Regions from separate parts of the Pseudarthrobacter sp. IC2-21 genome, predicted to be linked through region 1. Evidence: riboswitches for the same ligand, from Rfam matches in the RefSeq annotation. Region 1 holds a riboswitch; each other region holds the start of a gene.
The links. A riboswitch is a leader RNA that binds a small molecule or an ion and turns the genes downstream of it on or off. The one in region 1 is predicted to bind cyclic di-AMP.

Region 1 (6,501 bases):
TCAGGCGGGTGCGGCCCGGTTCGGGTTCAATGGTGGTGCCGCAGGGGACGTGCTGGATGGGCGGCATGGTGCCGTGGCCCAGCGCGGCAAGCAACGGCGCACCCACCGTGGACAGCGCCATCATGGCGGCCAGCGGATTACCCGGCAGTCCCAGGACAAAACGTCCATCGGGGAGTTCGGCAAGCACAGCAGGGTGGCCGGGGCGCATAGCGATGCCGTCGATGACCAGCCTGCCGCCCAGCTCCGCCACGGCCCGGCGCAGGTGATCCGTGTGGGAGACTCCCGTCCCGCCGGTGGTGATAACGACGTCGGCGGGAAGCGCGGCAGGGTCCGGAACCTCCGGGGGGAGGTCCTCCAGCCCCGCCAACCATTCGGGGTAGGAATCGCCGATCCTTTCCTGACCGGCGTAGATGCCACCGAGCATGTCCACCACTGATGCCAGCTGAGGGCCGAACGTATCGCGGACCTGGCCCGGGGCGGGCAATCCGTGGGCCACCACCTCGGATCCCGTCAGCAGGAGCTTCACCACGGGCTTCCCGCGGACCAGCAGGTCGTCGTGCCCGGCCAGGGCGGCGACGGCCAGGTGCGCCGGGTTCAGGGTCACCCCGGCTTTGACCAGGACATCCCCTTCAACCGCTTCCTCGCCGGCTTTCCGGATGTGCTGACCGTTCCTGGGTTCACCGGGACGGGCGGTGCCGCCTGTTTGCAGCAGCGGCAGCCCGTCCTCGTCAGTGCCAAGCACGGCGCTTTCGCTGCGCAGCACCGCCCTTGCCCCGGGCGGGATCAATCCTCCCGTGACAATGGGACTGGCCTGATGCGGCGCGAGCCGCTGGCCGGGCTCCGACACAATCCACGGACCGCTGCCGTTAACTGCCCAGCCGTCCATGGCCGAGGACGCGTAGTGCGGCATGTCGTGGAGCGCGGCAATGTCTTCCACCAGGACCCGGCCCAAGGCCTGGCCGAGCGGAACACGTCCGGGCGGGATCGGGGTGGCGCCATCAAAGGCTGCTTTGCGTGCTTCTTCCCATGTATGGGCCAGGTGCACCGGGCCGGTCTCCGGCGTTGGCGGGGCGTGCAGCGGGTCGGGGCTCCCGGCTTCATCGCCGGGGGCGGTGGTCATTCGACGGTGATCATTCGACGGGGGCCCCGGCTGATTTCGGTTCTGTGGCCGCAGAGTCGTAGTCGGCGGCCAGGGTCCTGGCACGGTCCAGGGCTGCGTTCATGGCGGCGGCATCAGGTGCTTGCCCCGGGCCGGCAGCCAGGCCCGCGGCGAGGCCGGCAATAAAGGTGGTCAGTGGTGCGGCCGGGCGCACTACCGAGTGTGCCGCCACTCCGGCCAACGAAAGGATGGCGTTGACGTCAATCTGCACGTCTTCCAAGTCATACGCCTGCAGCAGCGACCTGCTCCACTCTTCCAGCGTCTCGTCCTGACTTTTCACGCTCTGCCTCCCAATTCATCTGCGGCCGCTTTGCTCCGGGAGCCACCAAGTGGACCAGGGCCGCCCACCCCGAGTGTGGCGGCGTCGTCCCAGGTGTCCACGTCTGCCGTGGACCGGGCCGGAACGGCAACAGGCTTTACGTCAAGACTAGCAAGGAGTGCCCGAACCGACCCGTTGATCAGTTGACCCCTGGCCGCAAGTTCAGCCGCCGAGCGTTGTAGCGCGGGCGTGCTATAAAAGCCCACCAGGGGCTGCCGGCGGCCATCCTCCGAGACAGCCACCACGCCGTCGCACGTTGTCAGGGGACCGGCGGCCAGCAGCCCCTCCCGAAGTGCCGTCACCGCCTGCCGCACATTCGGCATGTCGCAGGCAAGAACAAGGGTCACCGGCGGCCGGCTTCCACCGGCCTTCGCCAGCGCCGCAAGCCCGGCGGCAATGGCCGCGGCCGGACCGCCGAAGGCGGGCTCCTCGCGGCAGCTGAGGATGCCGGCCGGATGTTCCGCGGGCTCAGGACCCACCACAACCACGGCCCGGGCACCTCCGGCAGCGGCGATGGAGCGGCCCAACAAGGTGTCGCCGTCGTACTTCAGCCCCTGCTTGGGCACGCCGCCCAGGCGTTCCGAACGGCCGCCGGCAAGAATGACGGCATCAAAATCGAACGAGTCTGCATCCACCAGCCCAGCCTAGCCGCGCCGGAACGTCCGTGGGCATGCGCGACTGTTACTCCTCGCGCGCGCCCGAAACCGGCAGTCCGGAAGCGTTCAGGCCGCCCGTTCAGGCAGCAAAAACGGATCCCAGGCAGGCGTCGGCTTCTCCAGTTCCTTGATCTGCCAGATGGTGCCGTGCGGCGCTTCCGGCACAAACCTCAGCTTCCAGCCCATCTCGGCCGGGGTGTGGTCACCTTTGCTGTTGTTGCATCGGAGGCAGGCGGCCACCAGGTTCTCCCACGAATCGGCACCGCCACGCGATTTGGGCTGCACGTGGTCGATGGTGTGGGCACCTTTGCCGCAGTAGGCACACCGGTGACCGTCGCGCCGGAGGACGCCGCGGCGGCTTACCGCGGTGCTCTGGTTATATCTGGGACGGATGTAACGGTTCAGGAGAATCACAGACGGGCGGCCCAGAATCTCCTGCGGCCCCACCACGGGGTCATCGCCCTCGGCAATAACACTGGCCTTGCCCGTGAGCACAAGCACCAGCGCCCGGCGGAAGGTGACTACCGCCAGCGGTTCATATCCAGCATTCAGAACGAGAGTGCGCATGCACTTACCTCTTTGTGGCCGCACCCGTCAGGGGCACGAGGGCCGGCTGCCCCCGGCATATCCGGGCTATGGATCGACACCACAAGAGTAAACAAAAAATGCCCGGATAAACTAATCGCTCGGTCCGGCCGTTTCCGGGATGCCCGGCCTGGCGGCTGCCGCCGCGTCCCTGAGGGAACAGACAGCAAAGGACCCCCGCCACCAGGCAGGGGTCCTTTGAAGGCTCAACAGCTGTTAGGACACGCGGATGAAAACCGGTCCTGATCCAACATTGGCGCTGAACACAACGGTCTGGTTGCCGTTGTAGCCGCCGTGCACGGCCTGGCCGTTGCCTGCGTAAACGGCAATGTGGGCCATGCCCGCGCCACCGTTTGCGTAGTAGATCAGGTCGCCGGGCTTTGCTTCTGCTGCACTGACGGTGCGGCCCAGGGAGAGGTAGCCTGCGGGCCAGTCATGGAAGTTGATGCCTACGGCGGCCAGTGAGTTGGTCACGAGCATGGTGCAGTCCTGGTTGACGCCCAGCTGGGCGTACGCTGCGGACAGGATGGCCTGGCCCTTGCCGCTGGCAGCGACCGGGGCGGCCGGAGCCGCGGGGGCGGACGAAGCAACCTTGATGGCGGCCGCAGGCGCCGCGGCGGGAGCGGCCGCGGCTGCCGGGGCTGCCTCAACAACGGGCTCGGGCTCCGGCTCTGCGACGGGAGCCGGCGTGGTGGTTACTGCCGGCTTCTCGTAGGAGATGGCGATCGTGGATTCAGCCGAAATAACGGCCGGCGCGGCCGTTCCAATTTCAAAGCTGGCCGTCGAAGCGGCTTCGCGCTGCACATTGGTATCAGCGGCGTTGGCCGCGATACCGCTGGTCAGGACCAGGCCGGAGGCAGCAGCGATAACCGCAGCCTGACGGCCCATGCCGCCGGCGTTGTCGCCGACAGCCTTGGCAATGACAGCCAGCGAGTTGGTCTTGGTGACCTCGGCGCGGTGCCGTGCAACAGTTGCACGTGTCGTCATCAATTTTTCTCTCTTTCGTGTTCCTCGGGACCGCGAGGGCAGCCCAAGGTCTTTGGACGCGCCGGCATCTTGGGGGTACGCCGGCACGCCCCGAACGGGGATTTAGCGAAGAGTTTCCAGGAAAGAAACGGGAGGAAGTCCGGAGTTAGGACTAGCCCAGGGTGTAGAAGGAGGACGTGCCCGTTGCTGCAGCGGCGTGCAGCAGGGTGCCTTGGGAGGGGTTGAGCGCGCTGATCATCATGCCGTTGCCCACGTAGATGCCCACGTGTGCGCCACCGTTCTGCATGACCAGGTCACCGGGGGACGGCGTGGAGGTGGGCCGCATGGCGTTCCAGGCATTGGTGCGGGGAATGCTGATGCCGGCCTGGGCGTAGACCCACTGGGTAAAGCCTGAGCAGTCCCAGCCATTGGGAGTGGTGCCGCCCCAGAGGTAGGGGTGGCCGATGCCGGTGTAGGCGATAGCTGCCAGGCCCGACGCGGCTGCCGAAGAAACGGCAGCTGCAGGCTTGGCTGCGGCATCCTTGGTTACGTCAGCAGCACGGCTTGCCGTTGCTGTTTCCGTTGCCGTGGACTGAGCACGGACCGGCGCGATCACGGGTGCAGCCGTGGTCTTGACTACCGGGCGCTCGAAAGACACGGTGGCAGTGGGTGCGGCGGTGACGGCAAGAGCAGCCTGGGCAGATCCGGACTCGGTAGACGCGGACACACCAGCGGTGGTGTCCGCGGCGTTGGCCGGAAGCCCCATGGTCAGGATGAGACCTGACGCGGCTGCGATAACAGCAGCCTGGCGACCTACGGTCCCGGCGTTTGCACTTACTGCCTTGGACACGGAGCCCAAAGGATTGGTGCGAACCGTTTGCGCACGGTGGCGCGCAGAATTATGGCGTGAAGACACGAAGGTAGCCTCTCCCAATGCCTGCGAGGTGAGCTGTCGGATTCGGATGGGAGTCACCCGGCCGCGCTGCTTCCTGGGAAGCTTTGCGACTTAACCCCAAGGCCTTCAGAATCGAAGACCAAAATTGGTTCCCCCGCCCCTGCCAGACGATGTCATGCGAACGGACCTTGAGCGGTGGCAGAGCTAGGCAATCCACTCAAGAACGTCAACTTCGGAAAAGTTGACGCGACTTAGACGTTACAGGACTTCAGAGCGAATGTCACATTCAGGTCACGGCAAGCCGAAGAGATTTGAGAGTTTGCCATCATTTGGCTCAGAGCCAGCCTGTGGGGTCAACGACTTCGCCGTTGACCTGAACCTCGAAGTGGAGGTGGCAGCCGGTGGAGGCGCCCGTGGTGCCGCTGAGGGCCACCACCTGGCCGCGGGTCACGGTCTGGCCAACGGTCACGGAGGCTGAGGACAGGTGGTTGTACGTGGTTTCCAAGCCGTTGCCGTGGTCGATCACGACGCGGTTGCCACCGCCGTACTGATGCCAGCCTACGAAGGTCACGGTGCCGCTGGCGGCGGCCAGGACCGAAGTTCCGCATTGGGCCACGTAGTCCTGGCCGCGGTGAAAGTCGCCGGTACCACCCGTAATGGGGCTGATCCTGAAGCCGAACGGGGACGCCGTGATGAGCTGCGCGAGCGGCGCTCCCAGGCTCCCGGCGGAGGCAGCCCGGGTAATGGACCCGGCCGACTGCGCACTCAACAGTTGTTTCAGCTTGCCGTCCGGGTCACCCTGGGTCACCACGGAAGAACGGCTGAAATCAATCTGGGCCCCGGCCGCGGCCGAAATCTCCGGCTGCGGAGCGGCTGACACGGCCGCAACGGAGTTGCCGGGCTGCTGGTCTGCCATGATCGGGCCCGTTGCCGGAACGGTGACGGTCAGGATCAGGCCGGTGGCAGCAAGTGCCACGCCGGCCTTCTGCCCAACACCGCTGGCGGCGGCGAAGTCGGTGACCTGCCGGAAGGCGCCCCGACGGCGGCGCCGCGCTTCACGCTGGGGATCGCGGGGCCTCTCCGCAGTGTGATCCTCAACCGCGCGGGGCGCAGCAGCGGGGCCGGCCGCGCGGCGGCGGCCCCTGGAGTAATGCGTGGTCAAGAATGTTCCTCTCTGGATAGCCTGCGAAGTTAGCTGTCGGATTCGGGTCAGAGAGTTCTAAGACCCGGTCCGCCGTTGCAAGCACTCGGCGCAGAGATACCCATGAGGGTCCTGGGAGAGGCTTGCTGCTGACGGACTTCACCCCAAGGCAGCCTTGCGACTGCCGGTTGTGGTTCCCCCGCCTCTGCCAGTGGATGACTCGTGCACCTGATCCGCTGGCAGAGCTCGGCTCCGGATCAGGTAACGCTTTTATATCGACGCTTGGGTTTAAACTATAGGCGATCAAAACGGGCAGTAACAATTCCGTTATATTTGCGGAACTGACGGCCGTGCGCTAGCCCCTTGCGTCGGGGTGCCGCAGAGCGGCCTCCTGCTGGAGCTCCCGGCCCTAGCTGATGGAAACGAAAACGTGGGCCGCGACCTCGGGCGGCAACTCGAGCGCACCTTCAATGCCCGGAACCCGCACTGATATGTACTCGCCGACGCGCTCGAGGGAGACTGCCGCGCCGGGCCGGATGCCCCCTTCGTCGAGCTGCACCAGCAACTCGGGTTCCACCTGGATGGGCTCGGCCAGCCTGCTGACGGTCACGCTCGACGTCGGCCCGTATCCGCGCATGGCCTCAACGAGATTAATCACACCTGCTTCCGGCAGGGCGGCAGCACCCCCCAGCGCAGCCAGCCCGGGGATGGGGTTGCCGTAGGGCGACTTGGTGGGGTGGTCAAGGAGTTGGTAGATGCGCCGTTCCACACGCTCGCTCA
Region 2 (6,501 bases), 150 kb from region 1:
CTTTGGGCGGCCTGCCGGGCGCTGACGGCCCCGGCAGTGAGGGAACGGCGGATTCTGCGGTGACCGCCCTGCTCTCCTCCACCACCACAAAGTGGTCCGCGATTGTCTCCGGCGCTACCCAGGCAGCCAGCCTGGAACTGGCAACAAACACCAGTGTTATTGCCCTGGGCGGCTGGAATGGCGGCGACCCTTACCCCACGCTGGCACAGTTCCAGGACATGGTGTCCAAGGGCGAGATCGGCTACTTCATCGAAGGCGGTGGCATGGGCGGGGGCATGGGCGGCCGGGGCGGTAACTCCGAAGTGGCAGCCTGGGTTCAGGCCAACTTCCAGTCCCAAACCGTGGGCAGCGCTACCGTGTACGCGTTGGCGAAGTAGCCCACCGTGGCCATCGATATCCCGGGCCATGCCGGCGGGCTTCAGGGGCCCACGGACGGCCGGCGCGGTGTTCCTGTGCCGGAAGGTTTCCCGGCGGCCCGTTCACAGGACGGCCATTCACGGTCCGGCCCATCACGTGGCGCCCGTCGCAGGCTCCTCCGGCTGCGTCTGGAGTTGGCCGCGGTCCTGGTGGCCACGGCGGTGCTGTACCTCTGGAACCTGGGAGCATCGGGCTGGGCAAATGCGTTTTATTCCGCGGCGGCCCAGGCGGGCTCCCAGGACTGGACCGCCTGGTTCTTCGGCTCTTCGGACGCCGCCAATTCCATCACCGTTGACAAACCTCCGGCATCGCTGTGGATCATGGGCCTGTCGGTCCGGCTCTTCGGCTTGAGTTCATGGAGCGTCCTGGTACCCGAAGCGCTCATGGGGGTGGCCACGGCGTGGCTGCTGTATCTCGCAGTACGGCGGGCAGCGGGGCCGGCCGCTGCCGATAGCCTCCTGGCACACCGGGCGGGCCTGCTGGCGGCCGTGGTTCTGGCGATCACACCGGTGGCCGCGCTGATGTTCCGGTTCAACAATCCCGATGCCCTGCTTGTTCTGCTCATGACCGCCGCCGGCTACGCGACACTCCGGTCCATTCAGGACGGGAAGGTGCGCTGGCTGGTGCTGGCCGGCGTGCTCCTGGGCTTCGGTTTCCTCACCAAACAGCTCCAGGTGCTGCTGGTGCTTCCCGGTTTTGCCGTGGCCTACTTTGTGGCGGCACCGGAAGGAATCTGCCGTCGCCTGCTTCGCCTGGCGGCGGCGGGTGCGGCCATGGTGGCCGCCGCAGGGTGGTGGCTCCTCGCCGTGGAGCTCACGCCGGCAAACTTGCGGCCGTACATTGGCGGTTCGCAGAACAACTCGATCATTGAGCTCACGCTGGGCTATAACGGTTTGGGCCGCCTGAGCGGTGACGAAACCGGGAGCGTGGGCGGCGGCAACGGGTGGGGCGTTCCGGGCCCGTTGCGGATGTTCAGCAGTGAGTTCGGCGGCCAGATTGCGTGGCTGCTGCCGTCCGTGCTGATCCTCGCCGCCGGCCTGCTGTGGGTGGGCCGGCGGGCACCTCGCACGGATGGTGTCCGCGCCTCCGTCATCATGTGGGGCTCGTGGGTGCTGGTCACGGGGCTGGTCTTCAGTTTCATGGCGGGCATTATCCACCCCTACTACGCGGTGGCACTTGCGCCCGGAATCGCCGGCCTGGCCGGGCTGGGCGGCGTCCTCCTCTGGCAGCACCGGCGGCAGCCCGCCGCAGCGCTGCTGCTCGCCGCTGCCGTGGCGGCTGCGGCAAGCATGGGCTTCGCCCTTTTGGGCACCACCTCCGCCTACGGTCCGTGGCTCCGCTGGTTTGTCCTGGCCGCCGGGCTTGCGGGCGCGGCGGGTGTCTTGTTCGGCCGTTACCTGAGCTTCCGTGTGGTGCAGCGGACGACGGCGGTCCTCGCCGTCGCCGCCTCCCTTGCCGGACCGCTGGCGTTCTCGCTATCAACGGCCGCGGCCGTCCACAGCGGCGCGATCGTCAGCGCCGGACCTGCCACGAGCGCAGGCGGGTTCCGTCCAGGCGGTCCTGCTGCAGCCGGCCAAGGTAACCCGTTACGGAACGGCGCCAATCCCAACGGGCCTGGCGGCACCGCCAGCGGCACCGGCGCCAACATCAATGGACCGGGCGGCACCAGCCGGCAGGCCGGCGGAATGGGTGGCCTTCTGGGTGCCACCTCGCCGTCGGCTCAGTTGGTGACCGCCCTGAGAAGTGACGCGTCCCGCTATACCTGGGCGGCCGCCGTCGTGGGTTCCAACAATGCGGCCGGCTACCAGTTGGCAACGCAACTGCCGGTCATGCCCGTGGGCGGCTTCAATGGAACGGACCCCTCCCCCAGCCTTGGCGGGTTCCAGGATCTGGTGGCGCAAGGCAAGATCCACTACTTCATTGCCGGCGGAACGATGCGGTCCACCAGCGGCTCGGACGCCGCATCCCAGATTGCGCAGTGGGTGGCGGCAACGTTCCCTGCGCAATCCATCGGCGGAACCACGGTTTACGCGCTGGTTGGTTAGCCGCGTAGCGTTGCGGCACCCCTCCGGCGCCAGGCACCGCAAGCCAACACGCCGACGTCGTGATCCTCGTTACCAAAATGTGACTTCGACGGCCTCCTCCGGTACCGTTGATAACGTGCGGTTCCCGTTTGGTCCGCACATCCGGATGACGCCAAGCTCTGCCGCTTCCCGGATTCCGTTCGACCGAGGCAGAGGCGGGGGACCCAGAGTCCCGGGCTTTTAGTGCCCTTGGGGTGAAGCCAGCACGTGATATTCCGTGTGGCCGGATGCCCTCATCCGAACCCGACAGCTAACTCCGCAGGTGTGAGAGGCGATCAATCATGTCTGAATCCAAGGTACAAACGCGCCCGCAGGACGGGTCAAACAAGCTCCGCAACCGGATTCCCACGCTGGGACAGCGTGTGGCCGTTATAGGGACGGCGCTCACGCTCCTCATCGGGTTGGGCGCAGCAGGCCAAGCATCCGAGTCCGGCAGCCTGACGGCCGTCAGCGACACGCAGAAACTGTCCGCTGCCGACATCGAATCCCGATTGACGATGGAAAAGGCCGAAATACGAGCCAAATCTGCGCCGGAGGCCGCCGCTGCTGAAATCAGCGTGGCCCCGCAGGCCGCCGAGCCCGCAGCTGCACCCGCACCGGTTCCAGCTCCTGCGCCGGAGCCCGTGCCGGCACCCGCACCGGCACCTGAACCGGCGCCCGCACCTGAGCCTGCGCCCGTGGTGGCAGTCAATGACCCGGCAGGAGCCCAGGCCTACGCCGCCGGCCAGCTGGGCAGCTATGGCTGGTCCGCTGACCAGATGCAGTGCCTCCAGACGCTGTGGACCAAGGAATCCGACTGGACCACCACGGCCACCAACGCCAGCAGCGGTGCCTACGGCATCGTCCAGTCGCTGCCTGCAGAGAAGATGGCCAGTGCCGGCGCGGACTACCTCACCAACTACCGCACACAGATCAACTGGGGCCTGAACTACATCCAGGAGCGCTACCAGTCGCCGTGCGGTGCTTTGAACTTCCACTTGTCACACAACTGGTACTGATCCGATTCCCCGGAATCCGCACAGCCGCAGCAGGCCCTGAATCCCCCGGTTCAGGGCCTGCTGCCTTCTTTGGCTGAATATTTCCCTGGCTGAATCCAGCTGAATCAGCCCTGGGACTCCCGGCCCGGGATGTACTGCACGGCCCACTTGTTGCCGTCGGGATCCGCGAAGTACACAAAATGGCCCCAGTCCTGCACGTCCACGTCACTCACATCCACCCCGTTCTTCTTGAGATGGGCGTGGGCAGCCTGGATATCGCTGACCACCATCTGCAGGCTCGGGGCCGTCCCCGGCGGGGCGTCGTTGAGGCCCTCGCCAATGCAGATGGAACAGGCGGATCCGGGCGGCGTCAGCTGGACAAAACGGATGCCCTCACTGGGCCGCTCGTCGTAGTCAGCGTTGAAGCCGACTTTGTTGACGTAGAAATCCTTCGCACGGTCCACGTCGGACACAGGGACAAAGACAAGTTCAAGTTTCCAGTCCATCCGCACAGGCTAGCGGCGGGGTCCTGAAACCGGAAGGCCCTCTTACCGCCCTCTTGCTCCGGAAGCTAGCCGGCAATGCCGTAGAGGCGGTCTCCAGCATCGCCGAGCCCGGGAACGATGTAGGACTTGTCGTTGAGCTTTTCGTCGATGGAGGCCAGGACGATGGTCACGTTGGCATCCGCCAGTTCTTCTTCCAGCTTGGCCAGGCCTTCCGGCGCGGCCAGCAGGCAAATGCAGGTGACGTCGGAGGCGCCGCGCTTGAACAGGAACTTGATGGCTTCGCGGAGGGTCCCGCCGGTAGCCAGCATGGGATCCAGGACAAAGATCTGACGGTCCGTAAGGTCCTCCGGCAGACGCTCGGCGTAGGTGATGATGTCCAGCGTTTCCTCGTCGCGGGCCATGCCCAGGAAACCCACCTCAGCAGTGGGGACCAGTTTGGTCATGCCCTCAAGCATGCCCAGGCCGGCGCGGAGGATGGGGACCACCAGCGGGGTGGGCTTGGTGAAGGCGGTGCCCACGGTGGTGCTCACCGGCGTTTCGATGGTCACGGGCTGGGTGCGCACATCGCGCGTGGCCTCATACGCGAGCAGTGTCACCAGCTCTTCCGTCAGCATCCGGAAAACCGGAGACGGGGTGTTTTTGTCCCTCAGGACGGTGAGCTTATGGGCGACCAGCGGGTGGTCAACAACAAGAGTGCGCATGGGTCAAAACTATCATCCGGCCCGGGCGGCCCCGCCGGGAGTCAGCTCCGCTGCTCGTCCCGGATAGCAGGGTGTTCGAACGTCGGGGGCGGACCTGCGTGCTCGCGTCTCCGCAATACATGGAAAAGCCTGTGGGCCAGGATCACTATTCCCACCCACGCCAGGCCCAGGAACCAGCCGGCCATGACGTCCGTCATCCAGTGGTGCCCCAGGAAAACCCGGCTCAGGCCCATGGCAATGATGAAGACCACCCCGGCGACGATCGCGGTGATTCGCGCCCAGGTCATCTCAAACTGGAGGCACATGATGTAGATCAGGACACCAATGACCACCGTGGTGTTCAGGGTGTGGCCGCTGGGGAACGACGGCGAGGTCTCATACGGCGGGACCGCATCAGCGTGGTCCGGGCGGGTGCGGCCAACCAGGCGCTTACCCACTGTCGTCGCCGTCGTGGAGACGGCTGCGGCGCCGCCCACCAGGATGATGGGGCGCCATGTCCTGCTCAGGAACGTGAGCCAGGCTGTCAGGATGCTGGCCAGGATGGGCATGCCGATGCCGCCGCCGATGTTGGTGAATGCCGTCACGGCTGCGTCGAGGCCGGGGTTCCGCAGGCTTTCGGCCAGTTGGAGCGCAGGCCGGTCCAGGGACGTCAGCCCGGCATCGTCCACCACGTTGTCGTAGACCTCGGCACCGAGCAGCGCCATGATGACCACCAGAACACCACCCACCAGCATGGTGATCCACAGCGCCGCGTACGGTTTGAACCATTGGCCTGCACGGGCCCTGAATGTGTCAACATCCACGAGTTCCTCCTGGCGTCAGTGGGTGGCAAGGACGGATATCACTCGAAACTATCATTGAGCCATGGCGCCGGGCGAAAAGAAACACAGCGAATGGATGGGCCTTGCCCTTGAGGAGGCCCGGCGCGCCCTTGCCACGGAGGACGTGCCCATCGGTGCTGTTGTCCTCGGACCCGACGGCGCCGTGCTGGGTTCCGGACGGAACCAGCGGGAGGAACTCGGGGACCCTACCGCCCACGCGGAAGTGGTGGCCATCCGTGAGGCGGCCGAGAAGCTGCGCGCTTTGTCGAAGCTTGAGGGCGGAGCCGGGGACGGCTGGCGGCTGGCGGACTGCACACTGGTGGTCACGCTGGAGCCGTGTGCCATGTGCGCGGGAGCGGTAGTACTGGCCCGGATCCCACGGGTGGTTTTCGGTGCCTGGGATGAGAAGGCCGGCGCGGCCGGATCGGTCTTCGATGTCCTCCGCGAGCGCCGCCTCAATCATTGGGTGGAGGTCTACGGCGGCGTCAGGAAAGACGAGTGCGGGGCACTGCTGCGGGAATTCTTCGCCGCCCACCGCGGCAAGCTCTAGCCCCGGGGTTGCCCTTCCCCTTTGAGCCCGCAGACGGCCGGGATGCGCTGGGGCAGGGCTGTGTGCGTGGTTATGCGGGCGCGCCGGGTCAGGCCTGATGGCGCACCTGCGGTCCAACGCCGAGGATGCCCGCCACGTTACGGGCCGCGGATTCCCAGCCTGGCAGGTGTTCCCGAGCAGCAAGTGCAGCAGCCCGCCAGTCTGAACGCTCTACTGGGTCCGATAACCATTTCCCGATCGCCGCGGCGAGAGCCTCCGCCTCACCGCTTTCCCCGCCGGGAAGGTCAACGGCGGCTCCCGGCAGGACCGTCCCGGCGCCGATCGCCAGCGCGTCCACAGCACCGGTGCCGGCCCGAACAATCACCGGGATTCCGCAGGCCAGGGATTCCAACACCACCAGACCGAACGCTTCAGCCCGGGAAACGAGCACGCTCAGGTCGCTCCG
Region 3 (6,501 bases), 1.4 Mb from region 1:
CCCGGGTCCCGCGGACCCGTGCGTGCCGGCGGAAAATGGCGGTTGGCATCAGCGGACGTGGAAGCCAGTGATTGATCCATGGTTCCAGTCTGACAGGTGCACAGCGACTCTGCCGGGCACCTGCCGGACCGGGCTGGTCTTACTGGCCTGCGTGCCCGCGTTCGACGGCGAAATCACCGCCGGGATACATGACCGTTTCGTGTCCGTCGTCGAAGCGGACAAGGTAGGGCGGGTGCCCTTCCTGACCCCGCACTTCCACGATCACCCCGTGCCGGTCGGACGAACCGACAGTCCTGCCCCGGACGATGATCCTGTCGCCTTGGGTTGCCTCCATGTCAATCACCTCCAAGGCCCAGAGTACGACGCGGCGGCGGGCAGTAACAGGGGCGCATGGCAGGATTCACATATGCCGCTGCGCCTTCTGCTCGTCTCAGACACACATGTCCCCAAGCGTGCGCGGGAACTGCCCGCCCAGGTGTGGGACGCCGTCGAAAGCGCGGACGTGGTGTTCCATGCCGGCGACTGGGTGAACCCGGAACTGCTGGACCGGTTTGAACAGCGGAGCCGGCAGCTGGTGGCGGTCTACGGCAACAATGACGGGCCGGAGATCCGCCGCAGGCTTCCGGAAAGGCAGTACGTGGTGCTCGAAGGCGTCCGGTTCGCCGTAGTGCACGAGACCGGTCCGGCAAAGGGCAGAAACGAGCGTGCCGAAGCGTTGTTCCCGGAGTCCGATGTTCTGGTGTTCGGCCACAGCCACATCCCTTGGGACGCAACGTCGCCAGGAGGTTTACGCCTGCTCAACCCCGGCTCGCCCACGGACCGCCGGCGCCAGCCTTTTTGCACGTACATGACCGCGACGGTGGACGGCGGGATCCTGGGGCACGTGCAGCTGGAGGTGGTCCGGAAGCAATGATGCCGGGCCGGCGGGGTCAGTCGTGGTGCGCGGCGAGCAGTTCGTCGGTGGCGGGGTCCGGCTGGCCGTCGAAGAACTGTGCCAGCACGGTTTTGAAAACCGTCTCGCCGGGCGCTGCACGCAGGAACAGGGTCATGGAGGAACGCAGTTTCTTCGCGTCGATGCCGCCGAAGATATCGGCGGCGGAACGCCCGGTATGGGTGGACACGGCTACGCTGCACTCGAGGAGCCGGGGTCCCAGGACGTCGTGCTTCAGGTAGGCCTGTGCCTCCTCCAATGAGCTGATGGCATACTTCACGGACGTGGGGCTGCTGCCGAGTCCGGCAATCTGGGGGAAAATGAACCACATCCAGTGGCCCCGTTTGCTGCCCAGTTGCAGTTCCGACAGCGCCTGCCGGTACGTACCGCCGCTCTCCTGTGCCTCAACAAAGCGTTCCAGGTTGTAGGTGGTGGTCATGTGCGTCTCCTTCTGTCAGGCGTGAATTCAGGTTGTGGGGGCCGGGGTTCCGGTAGCGAGGGCCGCGGCGTGGCGGACCCAGCCGTCAGGATCCCGGCTCCAGCGTGCCATCACCACCCCGGCGCGTTGGCGGTCCGCGCCCTCCAGCGCCGCGAGCAGCGGAACCACGACGTCGGCCGTCAGGGGGTCCACCAACTCCGCTGTGTGCGCCGACCGGATGAAGCCTTCCAGCCGGGTCAGGTCCGAGTGCCGCAGGAGGGCCACCCGGGATTGCAGGAGCACGACGGCGGCCAGGCGCCGCTCGTAGACGGCCCGCCTGCCCGGCCCGGGCTGGCCCCACAGTTGCGAGGCGAGTGCCGTCACGTCGTCGTGGGCGAGGCCCTTGAATTTCGTGCCGGCGTCCCGGATGGTTCCCCGCACGGCTCCAACTGATGCGCCGTAGGAACTGAGGGCCCCGCCCAGGCGTGATTCCACTTCCTCCGACCGGTACCAGGTGCCTTCATTCTGCAGGGTGGTGTCGATGAACCGGGCCGCGTCCTGCACGGTTTGATTCACCGGGCTCACCTACCGTGCCGGCGTCCCGCGCCGGAATGCTCAATGCAGTACAGGGTCCAGGGCCGCGCCTCAAGGCGGCCCTCGGCGATTGGTCCTCCGCAGACGGCACACACCCCGTAGGTGCCGTCCGAGATTCTGTGCAGTGCCGCTTCGACCTCCGCCAGACCGGCACTGCTTTGGTTCAGCAGCGCCGCTGCCTGTGACAGTTCGAAGGCAATGGTGGCGCCCTCGGGGTCATGTTCGTCGTCCACATTGGAGTCCTGTCGGGCGGCATTGGCAGCGGAAATATCGGCCCGTAGCGCTGGCAGCAGTGCCAGCTTCCGGCCCCGCTCTTCCTCCAGCAGGATCCGGAACCGTTCAAAGTCAGCCATGGGAAAAGCCTAACGCCGCGGAGTCCGCCGGACCTGCAGCTTCACCGAGGCTGCAGGGGCCGGGCCGCACGCCGGCGGGGCCGTCAGTACCAATTCCTGATGACGGAGTGATTCCAGGCGCCGCACGGGGAGCCGTAGCGGTTCAGGATGTAGGCAAGCCCCCAGTCAACCTGGGTGCGGTAGCTGGTGAGCCAGTCGCTGCCTGTGCTGCCATACTTGCTGGCCGGGAGCGCCTGCGCGATGCCGTAGGCCCCTGAATACGGGTTGGTGGCCGTGGTGAGCCAGTTGGATTCCTTCGTCCATAGCTGCGCCAGGCATTGGAACTGGTCCTGTTCCCAGCCGTATGCGGAAAGCCGCCCGGCGGCATAATTGCGGGCACCGGCGGGATCGTTGACGGCGCCGCCCGGAACGGAAGGTACAACGACGACGGCGGGCGGCGGGGCCGGCGTCGGGCTTTCCAGCGGCGGTGCGGGAGGTGCGGGTACCGGATTTTGGGGTACGGGGTTTTGCGGCGCCGGATTTTGGGGCGCCGGATTGTGGGGTTCGGGATTTGGGCGCGCAGGATCTGCCGGGGTTTGGGCGGCAGCCCGGGCAGCAGCTTCAGCCTGCTGGCGTGCCCGCTCCTCCGCTGCCGCACGTTTGGCCGCCTGGGATGCCTCGTAGGCGGCCACAGCAGCCTGGCCCTGCCGGAACTCTCCTTCGACGGCTGCCGTGGTGCCCTTCAGGGAAGCGAGCTGGGCGGTGAGTTCCTGACTGTGCTGCTGCTGTTCCGTGACGTGCTGCACCATTGCGCGCTGGGCGGCCTGCGCCGAGGACAGCTTGGCTTCGGCAATGCCGGCAAGGCGTTCGCGCTCAGTTTTGGCGGCGCGCTCCTGCTCGGCCAGCGCGTCCGCGATCCGTTCGGCCTCAGCTGATTTGTGAACCAGCACCGAGGTTTTGTCGCTGACGATCCGGACAATGTTCAGGGCGTGGATACTGTTCGTCTGCAAGGCATCGAGCGCCACGAAGAACCCCATATTTGTGCCGCCGGTCTTATAGGACTGCGCGGCGAGGGCTCCGATTTCCCTCTTATGCAGGCTCGATTCCTCCTTCGCCCGTGCCACCTGCACGGCCAGGGCGTCCGCCTTGGAACCGGCAGCCCGAAGATCGTCCTGCGCCACCGAGTATCCGGCGGCAGCGGTGACGGCCGCATTGCCCAGCGCCTCTGCCTCGGCCTGCAGGCCGCCGAGCAGGTCACCGATTTTGGTGACTTCAGCGGCCGTGGCGGCCTCGCTTGTTTTGGCTCCCTCCACGTCCTGCCAGGAAGGATAGCCGCCGGGAGGAGCCGGGTCCGCGGCGCGGGCCGGCAGCATGGAAGACGAGGCGGCCACAGCCAGTGCAAGCACGGCCGCGAGGCCGGTCAGCCGCAATTTGTGGGCAAGCAGGGACATAGTCCGTGAGCCTACCGGGCAAGTCTCCGATTCCGGGGAATATCGGTCCCGCGTCAGGCCCCGGACCGGGCCGGTCAGCCCGCCACGGTCCACGTCTCCGGCCTTGCCGGCGCCAGGAAATATTCGCCTTGGCCGGCCTGCGGACGGCGTTCCAGTGCCCTTTTTGGGGAGAATTGAATCAGTTGGATGACCTGTGGGGGCATATACGCATCCCGCGCGGTGACCTGCATCGTCGTCGTCCCTGGCCCAGGAACGCTCCGCGCCGCGCGGATGAATTCCGGCCGTACATTCCGTTACCGGAATGTGACATTCGGGAAAAGCAGCCGCTATGGTCGTTGGGTGCCCTGGTTTTAGGCCAGGACATTCCCGTCAGTATGCCGAGCCCTGCCACTGACCCGGGATCCCAGACGCAATGCAACTGGCAGGGACGGGGGAACCACATTTCCACGGCCTGAACAGGCCTTGGGGTTAAGTCGGCACTCGTCCCGTCCCTTGAGGCGGCGATCCCGGCCGGGTCTCTCCAACCCGAACCCGACAGCTCACCCCGCAGGCATGGGAGAGGCAAACAACCATGTCCAAGAAGTCCACTGCCGCACGCCATCGTGCAGCCACCCCCACTACATCCCGTGCACTGATGATCGGACGGCCGGCCCTCGTGGTCGCCGCCGCATCCGGCCTGTTTTTCGGCTTCAGCACCCCTGCCCACGCCGGCGTCCACGGACCCGAAGACTCCGGAACGGTCACCCCTCAAGGCCAGGTAAGCGCACCCGCAGCAGCCGTGGCTCCGGCTCCGGCCGCAGCCGCTGTGCATACTGTCGTATCCGGCGACACACTGGGCCAGATCTCCGCGGCCAACGGCGTGGCACTCAGCAACGTTTTGGCCGCAAACGGCCTGTCGCTGGACAGCATCATCTACCCGGGCAACCAAATCCGGATCCCTGCCGCCGGGCAGGCCGCACCGGCACCGGCACCGGCATCGGTTCCCGCCCCCGCAGCCAAGGCCGCCGCGGCGCCGACTGCACCGGCCAACACCGGCGTCAAGCTCGCGTCCAGCCCGGCCCCGGCCCAGGCTGCCACCGGAGCAGCCGGCTCGGCGATCCTGGCCTCTGCCTACTCCCAGCTCGGCGTCCAGCAGGACTGCACCGCCATGGTGGAGAAGGCACTGCGCTCAGCCGGTAAGAGTGTCGGAGACCTTGCCCCGGGCCAGTTCTTCCAGTACGGAAGCGTTGTTGGCACGCCCGCTCCGGGTGACCTGGTGATCACCGCCGGACACGTTGGTGTCTTTGCCGGCAACGGCCAGGTTGTCAGCGGCGGCGTCGACGGTTTCAAGACCCAGGTCCACTCCATCAGCTGGCTCCAGGGCGCATCCTTCGTCCACGTGGCGTGACCCCGGCCGGTTGGACGGCGGCGCGCGGCAGTATGCCGACCGCCGTCGTCCGCCGCTGCTGCGCACTCACACGTACTTCCCGAACCAGGACAGCATGTCATTCCAGGCAGCCGTTGCCTGGGTCTGGTTACACCGGTCCCCGGTGTCATTGTGGAAGGCGTGGTCCACGCCGGGGTACACGGTGAGCTGATGCGCCACCGTGGTGGCGTCCAGGGCATCGCGGAGTGCCGGCATGGTTCCGGTGATCCGCTTGTCCAGTTCGGCGTACACCCCGAACACCGCGGCCTTGATCTCCGGCACCCGGTTCAGGTCCGGCGCGGGCCCGTAGAACGCTGCCGTGGCCTTGAGCCCGGGTAGTTCCGTGGCCGCCTGCCAGGTGATCCCGCCGCCGAAGCAGTAGCCGTTCATGGCGATCCGTCCTTTGTCCACGAACTCCTGGCCGCGCAGATAGTCAAAGGCCGCAGCAAAATCGGCAACATGGCGGGCTGACCCGGCGTTGGTCAGCGCTCCGGGGACGGCGTCCGGATCCAGGCTGCCCGTGCCTCCTTCCCTGCTCAGCAGGTCCGGTGCCAGCGACACATAGCCGGCTTTGGCGAAACGGCGCGCCACGTCCTGGATGTGCGCGGTCAACCCGCGGTTCTCATGACACACCAGTACGGCCGGACCCGCAGCGCCCAACGCGGGACGGGCAAGGTAGCCGCTGATTTCTGTACCGTCCGCACCGAACGCGACGGTCGCCGTCGTCAATCCTGCCGCACCCTCGGGGACGGACAACGGACTCTTCGCCCCCGGTACCGGCCCGCCGGATGCCATGCCGGTACCCGTCGTCGAAGCAGAGGGCGACGGCATCGGTTCGGTTCCCCGCGGGACTTCCTCGGGCGTGCACCCCACCAGCAGCATCGCGGCCGACGCCGCGGCCATGCTGCCCGTGATGAAAGCGACCCGCCGCGTGAACGTTTGATGCGCCATGGCACGGGCGCGGTAATCATCAAAGAATTCCTCGATCAGGTACCGTTCATACTTTCCAAGCTGGATCATGGCCGGCCTCCTCGCGTGAGGCTAATATCCTGCTCCCGAAACACAATCTCCGGCAAGGGGCGGCTGCCCCTTCCGTCCCGCGGCCTAAGGCAGCCGACGCCGTTTTGGAAAGGCGAACCGGTCCAGGTCCCTGGCGGCGATCACTGCGGAGCCGCCGGCGCGGCGCCGCGCCTGGTCCACGAGGAGGGTGAGGTCGTCGCCGTACCGTGAGGAGAAGTGGGTCAGGATCAGCGTGCGGGCTTCGGCGCTGCCCGCCAACTCACCCGCCTGCCCGGCGGTGAGGTGCGAGTATTGCCTGGCCAGCCCGGCGTCGTCGTCACTGAACGTTGACTCCGCCACCAGGAGGTCCA

Region 2: it holds a riboswitch for cyclic di-AMP, as region 1 does, so the genes downstream of both, SBP01_RS03320 (hypothetical protein) here and SBP01_RS03980 (C40 family peptidase) in region 1, are expected to answer to the same signal.
Region 3: it holds a riboswitch for cyclic di-AMP, as region 1 does, so the genes downstream of both, SBP01_RS10425 (LysM domain-containing protein) here and SBP01_RS03980 (C40 family peptidase) in region 1, are expected to answer to the same signal.

What each region holds. Positions count from the first base shown of each region.
Region 1 covers NZ_CP139145.1:847,578-854,078, reverse strand. The annotation lists gene SBP01_RS04005 (molybdopterin molybdotransferase MoeA) at 1-1,120, opposite strand, end outside; gene SBP01_RS04000 (DUF6457 domain-containing protein) at 1,131-1,439, opposite strand; gene SBP01_RS03995 (molybdenum cofactor guanylyltransferase) at 1,436-2,113, opposite strand; gene SBP01_RS03990 (HNH endonuclease) at 2,201-2,701, opposite strand; gene SBP01_RS03985 (NlpC/P60 family protein) at 2,936-3,706, opposite strand; gene SBP01_RS03980 (C40 family peptidase) at 3,858-4,535, opposite strand; cyclic di-AMP (ydaO/yuaA leader) riboswitch at 4,606-4,766, opposite strand; gene SBP01_RS03975 (M23 family metallopeptidase) at 4,915-5,742, opposite strand; cyclic di-AMP (ydaO/yuaA leader) riboswitch at 5,746-5,983, opposite strand; gene SBP01_RS03970 (metal-dependent transcriptional regulator) at 6,131-6,501, opposite strand, start outside.
Region 2 covers NZ_CP139145.1:696,038-702,538, reverse strand. The annotation lists gene SBP01_RS03330 (glycosyltransferase family 39 protein) at 1-377, shown strand, start outside; gene SBP01_RS03325 (ArnT family glycosyltransferase) at 384-2,462, shown strand; cyclic di-AMP (ydaO/yuaA leader) riboswitch at 2,619-2,779, shown strand; gene SBP01_RS03320 (hypothetical protein) at 2,783-3,499, shown strand; gene SBP01_RS03315 (VOC family protein) at 3,604-3,984, opposite strand; gene upp (uracil phosphoribosyltransferase) at 4,050-4,685, opposite strand; gene SBP01_RS03305 (phosphatase PAP2 family protein) at 4,727-5,419, opposite strand; gene SBP01_RS03300 (nucleoside deaminase) at 5,550-6,056, shown strand; gene SBP01_RS03295 (glycosyltransferase family 4 protein) at 6,145-6,501, opposite strand, start outside.
Region 3 covers NZ_CP139145.1:2,258,301-2,264,801, forward strand. The annotation lists gene SBP01_RS10390 (NUDIX domain-containing protein) at 1-80, opposite strand, end outside; gene SBP01_RS10395 (DUF1918 domain-containing protein) at 140-334, opposite strand; gene SBP01_RS10400 (metallophosphoesterase) at 407-913, shown strand; gene SBP01_RS10405 (DUF1810 domain-containing protein) at 930-1,370, opposite strand; gene SBP01_RS10410 (DNA alkylation repair protein) at 1,398-1,934, opposite strand; gene SBP01_RS10415 (TraR/DksA family transcriptional regulator) at 1,931-2,296, opposite strand; gene SBP01_RS10420 (coiled-coil domain-containing protein) at 2,380-3,726, opposite strand; cyclic di-AMP (ydaO/yuaA leader) riboswitch at 4,092-4,294, shown strand; gene SBP01_RS10425 (LysM domain-containing protein) at 4,298-5,113, shown strand; gene SBP01_RS10430 (dienelactone hydrolase family protein) at 5,180-6,151, opposite strand; gene SBP01_RS10435 (ribonuclease Z) at 6,236-6,501, opposite strand, start outside.